Ketobacter alkanivorans: one gene and its partner. The protein of the gene in region 2 interacts with the protein of the main gene of each other region in a pairwise test. Links are inferred from orthologs where the notes say so. Each region holds a gene or a part of one and is shown on either strand. Other genes may lie near its edges.

Region 1 (3,618 bases), 2.1 Mb from region 2 along the record:
TCGGAATAACCAGACAGCGCCTGCAAGTTACCCTTACACAGGGTGACCGGTGCTGCACAAAATGCATTCTTGGTGAAAGTACCCGCGATAGAACTGCCGCCTGCGGCCTCCATTAGTACCAAGTCACGGCGATTGGGCTTTTTCACATGCGCCTGAGCCGTGCCCAGACGAAACCCCTTAACTGGATGCATTACACCAAAGGTTTCTTTTCCTACCGCCATAGTTGTGCCCTCACTCAAATGTACTTTCGTCAATGATGTACTCACCAATACTCACCAATGCCAACATTGGCGTTTTAAAATTCCATGAAAAAAGGGGCTCAAAGCCCCTCTTGCCGATCCTGGTAATGTTACTCCACCTGCCCGTGACAGTGTTTGTACTTTTTACCTGATCCGCAGGGGCAGGGCTCATTACGCCCCACCTTACGTTCCTGCCGCTGGAACGGTGCATTCCCAGCACTTTCTGCTTGCTCGTTGTCGGCAGTTGCCGACGCCGCGTCCGCATGCTGCAACGTAAGCTCACGCTCGGCAGCAGCACGACGCTGGCGCTCTAGTTCTTCCACTTCTTCCTGTCGACGCAACTCAACAGTCGACAGCACACGCACCACTTCCAACTTCACATTTTCCAGGAAGGTCTGGAACAGCTCAAATGCTTCGCGTTTGTATTCCTGCTTCGGATTTTTCTGGGCATAGCCGCGCAGATGAATACCCTGACGCAGATGATCCATGTTAGCCAGATGCTCTTTCCACAAACGATCCAGGGTCGCCAGCATCACGTGCTTCTCAAGCTGACGCATAACATGGGTTTCATCGCCCAAATTCGCTTCTTTGGTGGCATAGGCTTCTTCAAGAAGGCCAATGATCTTTTCACGTAACGTTTCTTCATGCAGCGATTTGTCTTCATCCAACCACTGCTGCACCGGCATACGAATTCTGAAATCCGTTTCCATCGCACGCTCAAGCCCTTCAACGTCCCACTGCTCTACCATGCTCTGAGGAGGAATGTAACCACTGATGAATTCATTCACCACATCAACACGAATGGCCTTGATGTTCTCAGACAAATCCTCAGCGTGGAGAATGTCATTACGCTGCTCGTACACAACACGACGCTGATCATTCGCAACATCATCATATTCCAGCAGAGACTTACGAATATCAAAGTTGCGACCCTCGACCTTTTTCTGCGCATTCTCGATAGACTTGGTAACCCAACGATGCTCGATAGCCTCGCCCCGCTCCATACCCAGGGTTTGCATCAACCCTTTAACCCGATCCGACGCAAAAATTCGCATCAGACCATCTTCCAACGACAGGAAGAAACGGGTGGAACCAGGATCGCCCTGTCGCCCCGAACGGCCACGGAGCTGGTTATCAATACGACGGGACTCATGACGCTCTGTACCGATGATATGCAAGCCACCGGACTCCTTCACGGCCTGGCTACGCGCCTCCCAGTCGGACTTGATTTTGGCAATCTGTTCTTCAGTGGGGTTATCTAACGCATCCACCTCGGCTTGCCAATTACCGCCTAAAACAATATCAGTTCCCCGGCCCGCCATATTGGTGGCGATGGTTAGTGCACCCGGACGACCCGCCTGAGCGATAATATCCGCTTCCTGAGCGTGGAACTTGGCATTCAATACCTTGTGATCAATTTTCTGCTTCTTCAAAAACGCCGACAAATACTCCGACGTCTCAATCGAGGCCGTACCCACCAACACAGGGCGCTTCGCTTCAATGGCCTCTCTAATATCTTCTACGATTGCCTCAAATTTCTCCTCGGTCGACATAAAAATAAGATCATTCAGATCCTGTCGTACCATCGGCCTGTTGGTGGGAATCACCACAACATCCAGGCCATAAATCTGGCGGAATTCAAAGGCTTCAGTATCCGCTGTACCGGTCATGCCCGACAGCTTGTTGTATATACGGAAATAGTTCTGGAATGTGGTGGAAGCCAAAGTCTGATTCTCGTTTTGAATCTTGACCCCTTCCTTTGCTTCGATGGCCTGATGAATACCATCCGACCAGCGACGCCCCGCCATGGTACGACCGGTATGCTCGTCGACAATCACTATCTGGTTGTTCTGTACGATGTAATCCACATCACGCTGAAACAGGCAATGTGCTTTTAAGGCAGCGTGTACATGATGCAGCAAGTTAAGATTATTCGCCGCATAAAGGCTGTCACCCTCTGCCAACAGCTTGTACTCGGTGAGCAAGTCTTCTACAAACTGATGGCCTTCTTCTGTCAGTTCTACTTGACGATTTTTTTCATCAATGGAGTAATGATAAACTTCTTGCTCGGCATCCAGCTCGCCCTCATCAGAGCCACGCTTGAGCTTGGGGATCAGCACATTGATTTTTTTATACATCTCCGAGCTGTCTTCACTGGGGCCGGAGATGATCAAAGGGGTACGGGCTTCATCAATGAGGATCGAATCCACCTCATCCACTACAGCAAAATTAAGAGGCCCCTGCACGCGATCTTCCAGGGTAAAAGCCATGTTATCGCGCAGATAATCAAAACCAAATTCGTTGTTGGTGCCATAGGTGATGTCACTGGCATATGCGGCTCGCTTGGTGGCCGCATCCTGTTGCGACAAAATCACACCCACACTCATGCCCAAAAACTCATACAAGGGGCGCATCCAGTCCGCGTCCCGCTGAGCCAGGTAATCGTTCACCGTAACCACATGTACGCCACGGCCAGACAAGGCATTAAGATACACCGCCAGAGTAGCAGTAAGGGTCTTACCCTCACCGGTGCGCATCTCTGCAATACGACCTTCATGCAGAGTAATACCACCTATCATCTGGCTATCGAAGTGACGCATCCCCATGACACGTTTGCTAGCTTCGCGACCCACTGCAAAAGCCTCAGGTAACAGATTATCGAGGCTCTCACCCTGCTCCAGCCGTGAACGAAACTCGGGGGTCTTAGCCTTTAGCTGTTCATCGGTCAGCGCCTGGATCTCTTCCTCCAACGCATTAATCTGAACAACCAGCTTGCCCATTCGTTTAAGTTCGCGATCGTTTTTGCTACCTAAAATCTTGCGAAACAGTGGTCCTAACATAGATTTTCACTTCTATTACTGAGGCCGTTCCCGAGCCTGCTTGGCTCTGGACCTTTAAGTCACCTATCAATATTTAATCAAAAGAGGGCCTAAAAGCCGAATATCCCAAGCGCAGACGGGAATAAATTTAAAGGGACAATTCTAACGTTATTTTCCTAGAAGGATAAAGCATTTACGTGAGGGAATCATGAAAGGCGCACCCGAATGATGCGCCAACTTGACGATATTTTGCCCCAATCAGGGGATTAATCAGAGGATCAGCTGCGCTTCCGATAAACGTATCGGGCAGGATCAACTGCCTTGCCATCTTTGCGCACCTCAAAGTGCACGTGGGGTCCGGTTGAACGCCCGGTACTGCCCATTTTCGCCAGAGACTCGCCCTGCTTGACGATATCCCCCACGCTCACCAGAATCTCTTTGGCGTGGGCATAGCGGGTGGTGATACCACCACCGTGATTTACTTCCACCATCAAGCCATAGCCATAACGCTCACCCGCCCAGGTCACGACACCTGAGCCAACCGAAACGATATCTGATCC
Region 2 (3,189 bases):
GCCAGTACCAGCAACGGTATTCCATGGTAATTTTTCATATCTATCCCCACATTACAGTTTCATCTGCTCAACATTAACTACCTACATGGGCGTATTGTACGTACAAATCCCCTACAATGAACGCACAATCCCTATTCTCGAATGTGCAATAGTACTTTATGCTGAATTCACACCCACCCAAGATTCTGTGTACCTGGGAAATGGGCGGCCATTTGGGTCACATCACCCGCCTTGCTGACATCACTGAATGTCTCAATCGCAACGGTTATACCACGCAGGTTGCACTTAAAGATTTATCCAAAGCCCACAACTTGTTTAAACACTCGCCAACAGAGCTGCTGCAAGCCCCCCTGTGGCTGCCGAAGATTACGATGCAACGCCCTATTGTGTGCTTGGCGGATGTGCTGCTGTTGACGGGCTACCTAAGTGCAGACGAGTTGATGGGGCCGGTGCGGGCTTGGAAAACCCTGCTCAATCGAATCCAACCCGATCTAATACTGTTCGATTATTCACCAACTGCAATGCTGGCGGCAGCCCATCTCGACATTCCCAAAATCATGATTGGTACTGGGTTTTCAGAACCGGTGGCAGGTCTCCCCATGGCGGACTGGCGACCCTTCCCCACACAGGATGATCTGGTTGCCAAACAAGAGGCCAGGGTGCTGGAGGTGGTCAATGAAGTGCTGGTAAATACTCACAGCACACCACTTGAACATCTGACAGATCTGTTTGCCGCTGATCGAATGATTCTAACGGTGACCCCGGACTTCGACGTATACAACGAAGCGCGCACCAATGTGCGCTGCCATGTGTTAAAAAGCCAACCCGCCCTAAGCAAACCTGCCCATTTCGGCCCCGCCCCAGGCCCCAAAATTCTGGCGTATCTGAAACAAAACCACCCTGGTCAGGATGCGATCATCAAAGCACTGGCCAATCACCCGGCAAACGTATTTGTCGCCTCCCCCAACGGTAATGCTGCCCAATTTAAGCCCTATGAGTCTGATTCGTTCCGTTTCAGTACTGACGTGGTGGCACTGGAGCCCTCCATGGCTGAAGCCGATCTGTTTATTGGGCACGGCAACTCGGCGTCCACCATGGAAAGCCTGCTAAACGGCCTGCCGTGTGTGGTGCTGCCGATTCAGTTAGAGCAACTGTTGATTGGTCTTAAAGTAGAGGAGTTGGGTGTGGGTGTACTGATTAAAAAAGTGGAGAGCGAACAGCAATTAAAAATGCAATTGGATCAAGCCATCGAATCGACGGTTCTGCGCGAGAAAGCCAAAGAGTATGCCAACAGACACCGCTCCCTCAGCGAAGGCACACTGGGTGACCTGCTGGTGAGGGAGTGCGGCGAACTGTTAAACCGATCTTAGCTAACCCACCTTAGTGAGTAGGCTGAGCATCCTGCTTGGCTTGCTCTTGTTGCTTGCGCAGGTTTTCGGCAAAGGCTGCCTCGAAATTGATAGGCTGCAGCAGGAACTGTGGGAAAGTGCCACGGGCAACGACATCTGAAACCGCTTCGCGGGCATATGGGAACAAAATGTTAGCGCACACGCCTTTCAGGATGGCCTCTTTCTGAATGCCTTCAACGCCTTCCAGCAAGAACAAGCCAGCTTGCGCCACTTCTACGATGAACGCTGTGTTGTCGCCGTTTTTCACGGTCACGGTCACTTTCAGCACCACTTCATAAATGTTGCCTTCGATAACATTGGCAGTGTTGTTCACTTCCAGGTTCACTTCCGGCTTCCACTGTTCTTTAAACAGCTGTGGTGTTTTAGGCGCTTCGTATGAAAGATCTTTCAAATAAATGCGCTGCAGTTGAAATTGTTGCTGGGGCTGCTGCCCGGCGGCTTGTTCAGTCATTATGGTCACCTAATGTGTTGTATTTCTTAGTTTCGAGCCTACGAAGCAAGCAGGCCATCGAGCTTACCGGCACGTTCCAGTGCGTACAGTTCGTCGCACCCCCCAACGTGGGTTTCTCCGATCCAGATCTGTGGCACCGTATGGGCACCACTGCGAATTTCCATTTGCTGACGCAGGTCGGGCTGGCCGTTAACATTAATTTCATCAAAGCTTGCGCCCTTCGACTTCAGCAAATGCTTGGCCCGCACGCAATAAGGGCACCATGGAGTGGTATAAATCAGTACATCAGCCATACATACAACCTGCTAGCAGTGTGTTTACTTGCCTTTCACCAAAGGCAATCCGTCTGATTTCCAAGTGGTGATACCACCGGACAACCGCTGCACACTGGCAAAGCCTTCCGCGTGCAGTATCTTGCCGGCGGCTCCGGCGTGTTGACCCATTTTACAAACGATCACCACTGGCTTGTCTTTAAACTGGGTGATATCACCCACGCTTTCTTTCAGTTTGCTGAAGGGAATATTGCGCGAACCGGTGATGTGACCTTCTCGATAGTCCTTACTGTCACGCACATCCAGCACCAGGGCGTCTTCCTTGTTCATTAAATGAGTGAGCCGCTGGGAAGTGACCGTTTTGCCGCCTCGACGGGATTCCAGCACAAAAAACAGTACCACCAAGACCACAAAGGTACCCACCAGCTCGGGGTGGTTCATCGAAAACTCAAGCAGACGATCCATTTATTATTCCCAGAAATTCAATAAGTTACCTGCATACAGGCAGAACAGGACACGAAATAGCAGCAGAGTATACCTGAAACCGGTAAAGGCCGACCACCGCCACAGACGCACAGCTCATGCTTCGCAGGGTTTTTTCAGGTAAAATCTCCCCTCACGTAAACTCGACACTCCACTAACCGAGATGTAGCCGACAAGTTGGAATCATGAGCCAGTCACGCAAACCCCACGTTTTAATCATTCTGGATGGCTTCGGCCACCGCACTGAAACCGAATTCAACGCCATTGCTCACGCCCGGAAACCGACCTGGGACAAGCTCTGGAGTGAGCGCCCACACACGCTGATATCCGGATCGGGCATGGATGTTGGCCTGCCCAACGGACAGATGGGCAACTCCGAAGTAGGGCATATGAATCTGGGCGCCGGCCGCATTGTGTATCAGGATTTCACCCGCATCACCAAAGATATTGAAGATGGCGGGTTCTTCGAGAATCCTGCATTGGTGACCGCGGTTGAGCACAGCGTGGCGAACAACAGCGCCGTTCATCTTATGGGCCTGCTTTCCCCCGGTGGCGTGCACAGCCATGAAGATCA

Evidence for each region.
Region 1: the proteins of secB (region 2) and secA interact in binary tests that used the Escherichia coli proteins (3 or more experiments, as listed by UniProt). The link is inferred for Ketobacter alkanivorans from one-to-one orthologs.

What each region holds. Positions count from the first base shown.
Region 1 is NZ_CP022684.1:4,077,752-4,081,369, reverse strand. Bases 150-3,446 are described here. They hold secA (preprotein translocase subunit SecA), read right to left. Parts: upstream 3,080-3,446; coding sequence 350-3,079; downstream 150-349. Other genes in these bases: Kalk_RS17485 (M23 family metallopeptidase), read right to left, coding at 3,337-3,446; argJ (bifunctional glutamate N-acetyltransferase/amino-acid acetyltransferase ArgJ), read right to left, coding at 150-221. Also shown: more of argJ, read right to left, coding at 1-149; more of Kalk_RS17485, read right to left, coding at 3,447-3,618. UniProt on the Escherichia coli protein: Required for protein export, interacts with the SecYEG preprotein conducting channel.
Region 2 is NZ_CP022684.1:1,958,663-1,961,851, forward strand. What follows is about bases 121-2,988. They hold secB (protein-export chaperone SecB), read right to left. Parts: upstream 1,861-2,988; coding sequence 1,381-1,860; downstream 121-1,380. Other genes in these bases: Kalk_RS08435 (glycosyltransferase), read left to right, coding at 159-1,370; grxC (glutaredoxin 3), read right to left, coding at 1,899-2,153; Kalk_RS08450 (rhodanese-like domain-containing protein), read right to left, coding at 2,178-2,597; gpmI (2,3-bisphosphoglycerate-independent phosphoglycerate mutase), read left to right, coding at 2,801-2,988. In the rest of the region: Kalk_RS08430 (autotransporter outer membrane beta-barrel domain-containing protein), read right to left, coding at 1-38; more of gpmI, read left to right, coding at 2,989-3,189. UniProt on the Escherichia coli protein: One of the proteins required for the normal export of some preproteins out of the cell cytoplasm. It is a molecular chaperone that binds to a subset of precursor proteins, maintaining them in a translocation-competent state.